4 regions of the Rahnella sp. AN3-3W3 genome follow, and region 2 is predicted to be linked to each of the others. Evidence: predicted binding sites of a transcription regulator. Region 2 holds the regulator's gene; each other region holds the start of a gene.

Region 1 (3,147 bases), on a different contig from region 2:
CTTGCGCGTTTTCCTGTTGTTCGGCCATACGCTGAGACGGCAATTTAATGCCGTACGACGCCAGCTCGCGACGCGTTGGAATACGCACCGGATTTGGACGCGGCAATTCTGGGCCAAACCCTTTTTTCACCTGCGGATTTTCATCACTCACAGCGCTGAAAGCAGGCATAAAGGTATTGGTTGCAGAAGATGCCGCAGACTGCCCTGCCTGAGCCAGCCCCGTAGCAAGTGCAGCCGTAGCAGCGACGCTGGCGGCCTGCGCGGCATCGGGTACCGGCGAACTGAAATCAAACGGTGAACGGCTGGGTTCAACGGCTGTTTGCCAGTTCCCGAGACTCGGGCCATCTTCCTGATTGCGCTCAACCGGCGCAGGAGAAGGTGATTGCTGTACCGGCTGCGGATGGCGCGGCACCGGCGTTTCTTCCGGGATTTCGAAATTATAGAGCGGCGGCGCCGTTGAAACCGGCGTAGACGGATAGGGTGAAATCTCAGCCACCGGCGGTTCTGCAGCATAAGGATCAGCTGCTGGCGCTGGTGTCACGACCGAAGCCGGTTCAGCGACTGCCGCGGCTGTTTCAGGAACAGCAAAAGAAACAGGAGCAGAAGCTGCTGGTGCTTGTGCTGCTGGATGCTCATTAACTGAAGGCGCAGAGAACAGCACGTCATCGTCATCGGTTTCCGCAGTCGCTGCGGAAGCCGCAGGGATCGCCGCTGCACCTGCGACGACAGGAGCAACTTTAGCTACCGGTTTGGCTTCGTCGTCTTCGAGTAACGGATCGTCGTGCTCGTCGTAGTCATAATCATCGTCACGACGGGAACGGTTGGTCACGATGTTGGTGACACCGAGCACGGCACCGCCAATTTTCTCGGCAATGGTCAGCCATGACCAGCCGGTAAACAGTGTCAGTCCGGCTGCCCACACACATAACAACACCAGCGTCGCACCCACGTTGTTGAAATACGGCGTCATCGCTGTACTCAACAAACTGCCGATGACACCACCGGAAGCGAAGTAGTAAAGGTCATCAATATTGACTGATGCCAGACCACAAGACGTGACAATGAGCGCCAGCGTCCCGATAAGGCGCAGCGAAAGGGCAAAATAATCGACGAAATCCTGTTTATCCCGCTGACGAAACGCCGCCCAGCAGAGGCATAGAATAATTGGGGGAATAGCGTAACCAAATACGCCAAAGATGAAGAACAGCGTGTCAGCCATCCAGGCTCCCACACCACCGCCCCAGTTATGAATTGGCCCATGCCATGCGGTCTGAGACCAGCTTGGATCAGAGGGGTTAAAACTCACCAATGCCGCCATTAAATAAGCAGCAAAAATCGCTACCACCACCAGCAAAGCCTCCAGAAGACGGCGACCATTGCTCAGCTTTTTAAGGGTAACTTCTTTATCTTCTGTATATTCCTGGCTCAAGAAAGGCTCTCCAGGTTCCTGTGAACTGAGAAAAAGCAACAGCGCCGAGAGTCCCCGGCGCCATAGCTGTATAGATACACAGGAGTGTAGCTAAAATTACAAGGTTTTGCACCTGAACAATTACCGGGTTTTGATGACCAGGCGATTTGTCTGTTTTACTTCTTCCATGACCACATAGGTTCGGGTGTCGTTAACACCTGGAAGACGAAGTAATGTCTCACCTAACAGCTTACGGTAGGCGGACATGTCAGGTACGCGGGTTTTCAACAAATAGTCGAAGTCCCCTGAAACCAAGTGACACTCCTGAATATCTTCGAGTTTTTGTACTGCCGCGTTAAATTGCTCAAACACATCCGGCGCGCCACGGTTGAGGGTAATCTCAACAAACACCAGCAACGAGGCATCCAGATAATGCGGGTTAAGCAATGCGGTATAACCATTGATGAAGCCCTGACGTTCCAGACGACGAACGCGCTCCAGACATGGAGTTGGAGATAATCCCACACGTTTGGAAAGCTCGACGTTTGAAATCCGGCCATCCTTTTGCAATTCGTTGAGGATGTTACGGTCAATACGGTCGAGATCTTTTCCCGGACGTTTTTTGTTGTCTACCATTATTATTGTCTCTCTGCTGTCCTTCCCTGCACCTGCCATACCCCAGCCAACTTCAATGTCTAAGGGTTGTCCCAAGCGAAGACCCGATTATTAAGGTTTACGCATCCCAAAGCCGCGTTGATCCCCTGTCAAAAGGAACACGACCGTAAAACGGATACTCAAAAGAAATAACCCTGCGAAATTAATAGATTGCATACAGCCAACCTGATTCACTAAACCCTGCTGCAACAAAAACGCAAAAAAGCAAGACCAGAACGGGTCCGGTAGCAGCCAATTGCATAAATTCAAGTCACAGACAGGCAGTTAATTTCTTCTTCCCCTGATGTTTTCGCAAATGCACAGCGGATTGTCAAAGTAAAAGAAGCAAAATCAGAAGAACGTGCCAACCTGAAAAGCTGATCCCCCCTTTTTAGCTGTCTTTTCTCTTTGGACAATAACAACTCAGTGCGCGAAATAATTCAGCCAAAACCCCACAACCTGCCGTGAATTGTGACTAAAAGACCGCACTCTGTTAAACAACATTCACAGCGACTGACATCACCGCCGTTGTTTTTCACGCTGTTCATCAAACAGTTAAGTGTCTGATAATCAGCAAAGGAAACCTTTTTACCCGTGTTTCTCTGTAAAAACTATCAGACAAATCGTTAACAACATCTGAGTTTGCTTTTTTTACTGCGCCGTTTTCCCTACAATCGGTCTATCGCTTGTCGCTACCGCGGAGATGAATTACGCATGAGTACGGTTAAACACAGTAAATTATTGATTTTAGGTTCTGGTCCGGCGGGTTATACCGCAGCAGTTTATGCAGCACGCGCCAACCTTAATCCGGTGTTGATTACCGGTGTTGAAAAAGGCGGTCAGCTGACCACAACCACCGAAGTCGAAAACTGGCCGGGCGATCCGGAAGGTCTGACAGGTCCGGGTCTGATGGAACGTATGCATGAACATGCGACCAAATTTAATACCGAGATTATTTTCGACCACATTAACAAAGTCGAATTGCAGAACCGTCCGTTCCGCCTCACCGGCGACAGCGCGAATACACCTGTGACGCACTGATCATCGCCACCGGCGCATCCGCACGTTATATCGGTCTGCCTTCT
Region 2 (3,147 bases):
CGCGCAGATGCGGCGTATCATCCTGACCTTCACGGCCCGGCGCACGGCCAAACATCACGGAAACCGGCAGCATTTGAATGTCTAAATCCGGATTGTTGCGGTGCAAATCCAGATAGTCGTGGAACAGCTTTACGGATTCCTGCTTCGGCGTGTAATACGAGAACACGCGCGGGCCTTCAGCAATGAAAACATGGCTTGGCAGCAGCGTTCCGTCGATTTCCAGCGGAATAAGGGGATCGGGCAGATTCTCTGCCAGACATTGCGCACGCAACGTCAGCAAGTCTGCTTTGGAGTTGTAAGGCAATACGTACAAAATCGGGCGCGTCGGGTCCAAATGCAACTCGGTAACCGGATCTGAAGGTATGACCTTGCTCTTTACCAGCAATGAGAGTGGTAAATTCAATAATGTGTAATAAAGTCTACGCCAACCTGACATAAAAACGTGAAGCCTCTTGTTAGCCATTTCGCCGCAAGGATACCAGAAAGATCCGTGGAGATCTGTGGTCATATAAAAGCTAAAATACGGCACACTTTTAAGGACAACCCTTCAAGGATCAGTACCCGAAATGGCGAACCAAGTCACTGGATTTACCCGAATTTATAAAGCGGCCGGATATTCCTGGAAAGGATTGAAAGCCGCATGGCAGAACGAAGCGGCTTTTCGCCAGGAAGCCAGCGTGGCTATCCCGTTAATTTTGTTATCTTTCTGGCTCGATGTCAGCACGGTTGAACGCATTTTGCTTGTAAGCTCCGTGATGCTGGTCTGCGTCACCGAGTTGCTCAACAGTGCGGTGGAATGCGCGATTGACCGTATCGGCCCTGAGTTTCACGTGCTCTCAGGGCGGGCAAAAGATATCGGTTCTGCTGCCGTACTTCTGACCATCATATTGGCGATTTTTGTCTGGGTCAGTATCTTTTGGCCGCGATGGTTCTGATCTGGAATCTGTATTCCAGGAATCACCGTTATGCCCTGTTTTTATTCAATCTTAGGTTTTCATTGACCGTTTAGCTGTATATACTCACAGCAAGACTGTATAAACAACCAGGGGGCGGAATGAAAGCTTTAACGACCAGACAACAAGAGGTCTACGACCTTATTCGCGATCATATCTCCACCACCGGTATGCCACCGACTCGCGCAGAGATTGCATCGCGTCTGGGTTTCCGTTCTCCCAATGCGGCGGAAGAACACCTGAAAGCGCTGGCACGTAAAGGCGTTATCGAGATTGTCTCCGGTGCATCTCGTGGTATCCGTCTGCTGATGGAAGAAGAAGAAGGTTTACCGCTGATCGGCCGCGTTGCCGCCGGTGAGCCGCTGCTGGCACAGCAACATATCGAAGGGCATTATCAGGTTGATCCGGCGATGTTCAAGCCGAGCGCCGATTTCCTGCTGCGCGTCAGCGGGATGTCGATGCGTGATATCGGTATCCTCGACGGCGATTTGCTGGCCGTGCATAAAACGCAGGACGTGCGTAACGGCCAGGTTGTCGTGGCGCGTATCGATGATGAAGTCACCGTGAAACGCCTGAAAAAGCAGGGCAGCGTGGTGCAGTTATTGCCTGAGAACAGCGAATTCCAGCCGATCGTGGTGGATTTACGCGAACAGAATTTCAGCATTGAAGGGCTAGCCGTAGGCGTCATCCGTAACGGCAACTGGATCTGACCTTCGTACTTCGAGCTGCAGACGCGTTGGCTGCGTGCGTTTACCCGAATCACTGACTCATGTCAGCTCATCGGGATTCTCTTACTTGCCGCCTTCCTGCAACTCGAATTACTCGCTCAGAAATTGCTGAGTCAGAAATTGCTGTGTCAGATAGAGAAGACTAAAAAACATTGAATATGGATGGCGGCCGCCTCTGGCATCCATGTGAATTCAAAGAGAAATGCGTTTCTCTCATCATCGCCCCTTTCGGGGCGATGTCATTTTAGGCATAACCTGAACCTCCGGCATGAGATTCTCTATGCAACATCATTCCCTGCGACAATCATTCAAAAATACCTTTCTAAGCCCCGCGGATAAAGCACTCTGGACCCTGGCGTTACCGATGATTTTTTCCAATATCACGGTGCCTCTTCTTGGTCTGGTCGATACCGCAGTGATCGGTCATCTCGACAGTGCCGATTATCTCGGTGGTGTGGCGGTTGGTTCGATGGTCACGACTTTCCTCTTCATGATGCTGCTGTTTCTGCGCATGAGCACCACCGGCATGACCGCACAGGCGCTGGGCGCAAAAGACAATCAGTTGCTGGCTCGTGCTTTTGTGCAGCCCTTTTTGCTGGCGGTGCTGGCCGGTGTCATCATCCTGTTATTTCGCCATCCGCTGATGGAGCTGGCGTTTCATGTCGTGGGTGGCAGTCAGTCGGTGCTGGAACAGGCGAGGCTGTTTATCGAAATCCGCTGGTACAGTGCGCCTGCTTCTCTGGCGAATCTGGTGATCCTCGGCTGGTTGCTGGGCATCCAGTATATTCGCGGGCCGGTGATTTTGCTGATCGCGGGAAATCTGCTGAATATTATCCTGGATATCTGGCTGGTAATGGGGCTGGGGCTGAACGTACGTGGTGCGGCGATGGCAACTGCCAGTGCAGAGTATTTCACGTTGTTCATCGGGCTGTATTTTGTCTGGCGTGTCATGAAACGACGCGGTATCACCGGTTCAGAAATCACCAGTGCGTGGCGCGGTAATTTGCGCCGTCTTCTCGGACTTAACCGCGACATCATGCTGCGCTCATTGCTGTTGCAGCTATGCTTTGCCTCACTGACCATACTGGGTGCGCGGCTGGGCAGCCATATTGTGGCGGTCAACGCTGTTCTGATGAACCTGCTGACCTTTACCGCATTTGCACTCGACGGCTTTGCGTATGCCATCGAAGCCCATTCCGGTGAGGCATTCGGTGCGCGCAATCGCGAAAAGCTGCTGAACGTGTGGCATGCCGCGTGCCGTCAGGCCGGACTGGTGGCGCTGGCTTTTGCGCTAATTTATGCCGTAGCCGGCGGGGCGATTATAAATGCGCTCACCTCACTCCCCGAATTGCGTGAGCTGGCGGATCATTACCTCGGCTGGCAAATTGTATTGCCGCTGGTGGCGGTCTGGTGTTATCTGCTCGATGGGATGTTTATCGGTGCCACACGCGGGCGGGATATGCGTA
Region 3 (3,147 bases), on a different contig from region 2:
GAAGCTGCGGCTGCAGATGATCTGCTGTTTGGCTGGCAGGGCTTCAATGGATATGCAGGATGTGCCGTTGAGTTCACGTATGGTTCGCTCCACCACGACACCGAACGTCTTCTTCATCAGGTTCAGGTTGGCGTCCGCCAGCTGCAGCACCGTCTTAATGCCCATCGCATTCAGCTTTTCTGATAATTTTCGTCCGATCCCCCATGTCTCATTCACCGGCAGCAGAGCCATCAGTTTTCGCTGACGGTCGCGGTTGCTCAGGTCAACTACACCGCCAGTAGCCGGCCACGTTTTCGCCGCATGATTGGCCAGCTTTGCCAGCGTAAGCGTCTGCGCAATCCCGATCCCGCAGGTCAGACCCGTGCGCTGCCGCACCGTCGCCCTGACGCGCTGGCCAAAGGCCAGGTAAGACTCACACGAATCTATGCCGGTGACCTTCATAAATGCCTCGTCGATTGAGTAAATGGTCAGCTCTGGGGCCATTTCTTCCAGGGTGGACATGATCCGTGCGGACATGTCGCCGTAAAGCGCGTAGTTCGAACTGAAACAGGTTACCTGGTGACGTCTGATGATGTCCTTCGCCTGAAAGTAGGGGGCAAAACGTTTAATGCCGAGCTTTTTGGCTTCTTTATTGAGGGCCACGATCGCGCCGTCATTATTGCTGAGCACGAGGACTGGCTTACCCTTCAGGTCTGGTCTGAATAGTTGTTCGACGCTGGCATACATTGAGTTGACGTCACAGAGCAGATACATGGCGCGTCACTTAAACGAATGGATAGCGTGGATAACGACGCCGAAAATATCCAGGTCGTCCGGATTAACAAATATCGGCGAGTAGGCCGGGTTCATGGGTTGCAGGCACAGCACCGGATGCGTGCAGAGCCGTTTCACGGTGAACTCACCTTCGACGGCGGCAATGACGATGTCGCCGTGGGAGGCCTTTTCTGCCTTATCCACGATTAGCAGGTCGCCCGACAATATCCCGGACTCGATCATCGAATCACCCTCGGCTTTTACGAAGAAGGTGGCGGAGGGATGGCTGATGCAGAACTCGTTTAAATCCAATGTCTTTTCAACGTAGTCCGTGGCAGGGCTGGGAAAACCCGCCTGACAGGTGTCTGCAAACAGCGGGAGCTGCAGTCGTGAGCTGGTCAGAGGTGAAATGATTTTTGCTTTCATAAAGGCTTTAATTGTGCTGTATGCATATACAGTATTATGGTGGGTGTTTTTGGATGTTGGCAAGAAATGTCTGAGAGGGTTTGGTCAGATGCCTGTTTTGTCGGCGGAAATACTTTGAGTGGAAGTTATCCACAGTTTCAGTGTGTAACTTCTGTATGGGTAGGTGATAACCCCTGTAGAGACGTTATCCACGCGGGCAAAATACTCTCAATAAGGAGGTCGAGGCTCTCCGCTATTTATGCCGTGGCGTTGCCCCGGCGGGCATAAACGCCGTGCCCGCACTGTAGCCCTGCTGCTGCATAAACAAGGGTGCGCTGACGCCGGCGTCCTCACCCGTTCTCGCCGTAAACGGTGCATTCAGCCCGTTTACGGCTGCGCTGCGGCTTGCGGCGTCGCCCTTGTTTATTCCGCTGTGCGCAGGGCTGTCGTGGGGGCACGGCGTAAGTTGCGCCGCACCTAACCGGAGGATTTCATCATGAATACCGCACATACCCTGATCATTCGCCATTGCCGCAATCAGCTGATCGCCCGCGGGTGGCCATCCAGTCTGGAAGTCGATACAAACCAGCATTATCGTGCCGGCGACGGCGTTGCGTTTTATGGCAAGCTCGAGACGAAAACCCTGCTTGCACTGTTGCCCGTCCTTGAGGCCAAAGGCCTGCTGGAGGAAACCGTCGTCGCCGAACTCAAAGAGATCATCACTGACACTCGTTCTTCTGTTCTGCTGAACCGTAACCACCTTAGCGAGCGATACTCTCACGCTGGCACAATGACGTTGCGGTATAGCAGTGACATGCAGGCGCCTTTGGAAACGATTCAACTGCTGCTGAAAGCTCTGCGTGCCGAAATCAACGACATCTGCGGCAGGGTTGCCGCCGATGGCTATCGTTTATGCGATGCAGTAAACCCTTCCTACAGACCTTCGGTGTTCCAGCGAAAAACCCGCAATTTCGTCGTCTCTGTGACGGAAACTAAACCGGCAGAGCAGGGGATCGATGAGTGGAGCAATGATGCGCTGGACAGCTGCATCGATGCCATTCTCCAGAAAAACGCCACGTTCCGTACGCTGCAAATCAGGATCAGCTACGGTGAAAACAACAAGATGCTGGGACGTTCGTGTGTGCCCTATGTGAAGCGTCTGCCCGATCAGCCCGTTCGCGGTTGGTTTGGTCGTGAGTTGTTGCGTGACGCTGTCACAGAAGCGAAAGGGAATATCGCCGATATGCTCGCCGCGCTGGATTCATTTAAACGCGCTGCATGATGAAAACGAGCGATCGGGCTGACCGGTCGCTTTGTATTTCACAGAAAAAAGGACGTCGCACGCTCCGTTTTTCTTCGGGTTACTGTCCTGCCGGCCTGTAACCCGTGATGAATTTTGCCCCACGTTGTGACGGCTAACGCCGTGACTTCACTGTAGACGGGCCGCTGCGGCTGCAAGGGTTCGCTGTCGCCGCAATCCTCACCCGTTCGCACTCATCGTACGGCGTTCTTCCCGTTGCTCTCTCGTTCAATATTCACTCGTTCCCCGCTCAGACCACCTCCTCCCTCGTTTGCGCTGCGGCCTCCGGTGCGCCCCTGCATCCTCCGCTTTCCGCCCGTCTGTCGTGTCGTCACGGCGTAAGCCGGAGCTGTTATCCCACAACCTGCGGAGGATTTTCTATGAGCACTACAACGCCTGCGGTATACGTCGGCACGTATCACAAATACAACTGCGGCAGCATTGCCGGCCAGTGGTTTGATCTGACTGATTTTGATTCGGCTGAAGAGTTTTACGCGGCCTGCAGCACGCTGCATGCTGATGAAGATGATGCCGAGTTCATGTTTCAGGACTGGGAGGGGATCCCCACTCAGTTTGCATCTGAGACTCAGGTGAGCTGGGAGTTTATCGACGCCTATAAGCACGCAGAGAGCGAAGGGCAGGCGGCAGCATTTTTTGCGTGGTCTGAGTATTCCGGCGAATGTGATTAC
Region 4 (3,147 bases), on a different contig from region 2:
CCAGCTGCGCCATTGTCGAAGTTACCTTTAGCGTCTGCACGCCAAACCATACCACCCAGACGGGTATAGATGTCCAGATCGTCAGTCAGTGGGTAGCTCAGTTTAGCAGCCAGCTGAACGCCTTGTGCTTTGAACGCGCCATTGTTTACGCTGCCTTTGTAAGGCATACGGCCAAGCCAGTCATATCCCATTTCAAAGCCCAGGTATTGGTTCGCTTGGTAACCCAAGAACGCACCTGCACCCAGTTGGCTCTCGTGGGTAGGGCCGTTGCCGATACCTTCGTAAGCATTTGCGAAACCAGTGTCATGGTATTGGGACCAGCCCAATTTACCACCGGTATACCAGGTGTTATCTTTAGGGGCGGCTTGCGCTACGGTAGCGAAACCTGCCAGTGCCACTGCTAATGCGATAGCTGTCTTTTTCATTTTGCGCCTCGTTATCATCCAAATAGGCAATTGAGCTTTAAGCTTTTTAAGCCCTTGGTTAAAATCCTTACGCCAAGATTATTGCTTCATTTCAGAACTTGCCACTTTACGTTGGCATTATTGAGCAACCTTGGCGTTGTAAAGTCTACAACGTGGCGCGAAACTTACAAGCTTGATGTGTTAACACCGTGGAAAAAAAGGGAAAAACGTACACATTTCTTAACGGCTTTGACCAATTACTGACAATTTTTGAAGACAATCTACATTCAGGAAGCCCGTTTTTACTGGGTTCCGGAGCTTTCTCAGCACAAATCACTAAGTTCCCCATTATTTTCGTAGGAACATTCCTATTTTGAACTAATGGTATACAGAAGAGTGAATTTTTACTGTTGAGTGATGTCCACAAGCTGGATTCTGTTCATTTGTTGGCTTCATAATGAAGCCATAAGCTCCCCCCTGACGGGCAGCAATTTGTAATCTTTCCCTCTCTGCATCATTCAAATCTGGCAACCATCCAAGCACGACACTGTAGTTACCCGTTTGCAATGCTTTTTCCATGGCATCGACAGTAGACATCGCAGTGATCTGATTCACCTGAACCATTTTATCCACCGGTAGCCCGGACTCTGATAACCAGTGACGGCTCAATTTTTGTTGTGGTGTCAGCCACAACAACCACCGTGATTGCATACCGAGATGTTGCAGCAGGGGCAGCAGTAACTGGGCAAAAGCAGGTTGGCTGGCACTATAGACGAACTCAGTGATCAGACCATTATTCAAGGATGCAGACGTATTTACCTGTGCACGGGAAACGGGCAAAGCAAGCTGACTAAAATGATGATTTGTATGGTGTTGAGTTCGCATAGAGATGTACCCCAGTGAGTTACTGTATGGATGTACAGTACTCTGGCGATAGGCAAAGATCAACCCAATTTTTCCAAGACATCTCGCAAATTTTGAAGGCAACACACTGCAACTGCATTTTATGTTTGTTGCCACTCACGACATTGCGTATTTTGCATTTAGCGGTTCTGGTAATTCAAATTGGAAGTCAGGAATGAATGTGAAAAGGATAACGCAATGATAAATAAATCAAAAAAAAGAGTACTTGAATGTCTGGAACTGTTTGCCCCACTGGGCAATATACGCTCGCGAACGCAGTTTGGCGGATTCAGTTTATCGGCCGATCGAGCCATGTTTGGTCTGGTGTCTGACGGAGAATTATACCTGAGGGCGAATGATGATACAGAAGGTCACTTTTGCCGGAAAAAAATGGAACGTCTGATCTACCGCAAGCGCGGGATGGATGTGCATTTACGCTATTTCAAAGTCAGTCATGAGCAATGGAGTGATCCCCATATTTTGCTGAGACTGGCGAGAGTTTCTATCAAAGGGATGCGTCGTGAAATTGAAGCAAAGAAAAACAGTGAAGCATCACGTTTGAAAGACTTACCCAATCTCTCGCTGGCTCTTGAGCGGATGCTGTGGCAAGTCGGTATCGAAAATTCGGGGGACCTTCGGATGCAAGGTGCGTGCGGGGCATACCTGAAATTGTGTGCAATAAAAAAAAAGAATTTGGGCATTAATTTGCTGATGGCACTGGAAGGCGCAATTTTGGGGTTTCATGAAGCAGCCTTGCCAACGGCGTCCAGAGAGTTTTTAACTCATTGGTTCAACCATCAGCAAGAAAAGTATCCGATGACGCACTAACCCGCAGCACATGATGGCTGCGGGTCGTCAGACCGGGTTATGAGCAGGCAGGATTTTACTGTTAAGACTGGTGAGTTCAGGTAAATGAGCCACCAGTAATCCAATTTGTTGCAATACAAGCTGTTCTTTACTGTCCGAATCCGTGGTTCTCATCTGAATGCGGGCACTGAGATTTTCAAGAGCCTGCTGAATACGCTCGGATTCAGCAGGCAGATGGTGCAGAGCCCCGTCCACGCAGCACACTGCATCATCCAGCAAGCTAAGGGTTTCAGCATCTTCGAGCTTTTCACGATGTGCGCCGAGCGCAGAAATATAGCTCAGCATCGTATGGTTGAGGCACAGCAAGCGGAATGCGGCATCCAGGGTCGTTGTGTCGTTATTCTTCTCCGAACTCATATTCGAAACAACTGACGCCAGTTCCGCATCACAGTTATGCGCATCACGGCGTGCCAGACGATAATCGAGACTGTTGTCTTTTCCCTGATGGTATTGCACCAAAATTGCGTCAAGGTAGCGGCAGTTGGCATCGAAAGTTTTGCTGACAACGCGGTCGATTTGCCTGAATTTCCAGTCCGGCCAGATAAATGTCACTGCAGCCCAGGCAATACCACACCCAATCAGCGTATCGATGACGCGGGGTATGGCGATTTCAAAACCTTCTCCCAGCAAGTTGAAACACAACAGCACCAGCAGGGTAATAAACATCGTTGCCTGCGCATATTGCACCGTGCGAAAGGCGAAGAATAATAAACCGCTGATGACGATCAGGATCATTTGCCCGTCAATCGAAGGCACGAAGTACAGTATCGGAATACCCAGCGCGATACCGGCAAGAGTGCCGATAATCCTTAACGCCAGCCTGCGGCGTGTGGCGCTGTAGTTCGGCTGACAGACAAACAAACTGGTGAGCAATATCCAGTAGCCATGATGTAAACCACTGACCTGAAGAAACACGTAACCGACAAACAGAACGACTGACATACGCACCGCATGGCGGAATAATACTGACTGC

Evidence for each region. Region 2 encodes LexA, which represses DNA repair genes until DNA is damaged. Its sites were predicted from a motif close to TNCTGTATGTACATACAGNA; they were not measured.
Region 1: the regulator LexA is predicted to act here: its motif matches at 1,494-1,513, upstream of UC15_RS04360 (DNA translocase FtsK 4TM domain-containing protein).
Region 3: the regulator LexA is predicted to act here: its motif matches at 1,194-1,213, upstream of umuD (translesion error-prone DNA polymerase V autoproteolytic subunit).
Region 4: the regulator LexA is predicted to act here: its motif matches at 1,310-1,329, upstream of sulA (SOS-induced cell division inhibitor SulA).

What each region holds. Positions count from the first base shown of each region.
Region 1 is NZ_JYDG01000010.1:43,790-46,936, reverse strand. It holds gene UC15_RS04360 (DNA translocase FtsK 4TM domain-containing protein) at 1-1,429, opposite strand, end outside; gene lrp (leucine-responsive transcriptional regulator Lrp) at 1,550-2,044, opposite strand; partial or broken gene trxB (thioredoxin-disulfide reductase) at 2,777-3,147, shown strand, end outside.
Region 2 is NZ_JYDG01000006.1:49,532-52,678, reverse strand. It holds gene plsB (glycerol-3-phosphate 1-O-acyltransferase PlsB) at 1-436, opposite strand, end outside; gene UC15_RS03135 (diacylglycerol kinase) at 567-935, shown strand; gene lexA (transcriptional repressor LexA) at 1,055-1,663, shown strand; gene dinF (MATE family efflux transporter DinF) at 1,962-3,147, shown strand, end outside.
Region 3 is NZ_JYDG01000048.1:21,017-24,163, forward strand. It holds gene umuC (translesion error-prone DNA polymerase V subunit UmuC) at 1-753, opposite strand, end outside; gene umuD (translesion error-prone DNA polymerase V autoproteolytic subunit) at 760-1,179, opposite strand; gene UC15_RS14325 (hypothetical protein) at 1,412-1,669, opposite strand; gene UC15_RS14330 (hypothetical protein) at 1,655-2,440, shown strand; gene UC15_RS14335 (antirestriction protein ArdA) at 2,839-3,147, shown strand, end outside.
Region 4 is NZ_JYDG01000010.1:159,933-163,079, forward strand. It holds gene ompA (porin OmpA) at 1-425, opposite strand, end outside; gene sulA (SOS-induced cell division inhibitor SulA) at 783-1,289, opposite strand; gene UC15_RS04880 (TfoX/Sxy family DNA transformation protein) at 1,506-2,135, shown strand; gene yccS (YccS family putative transporter) at 2,163-3,147, opposite strand, start outside.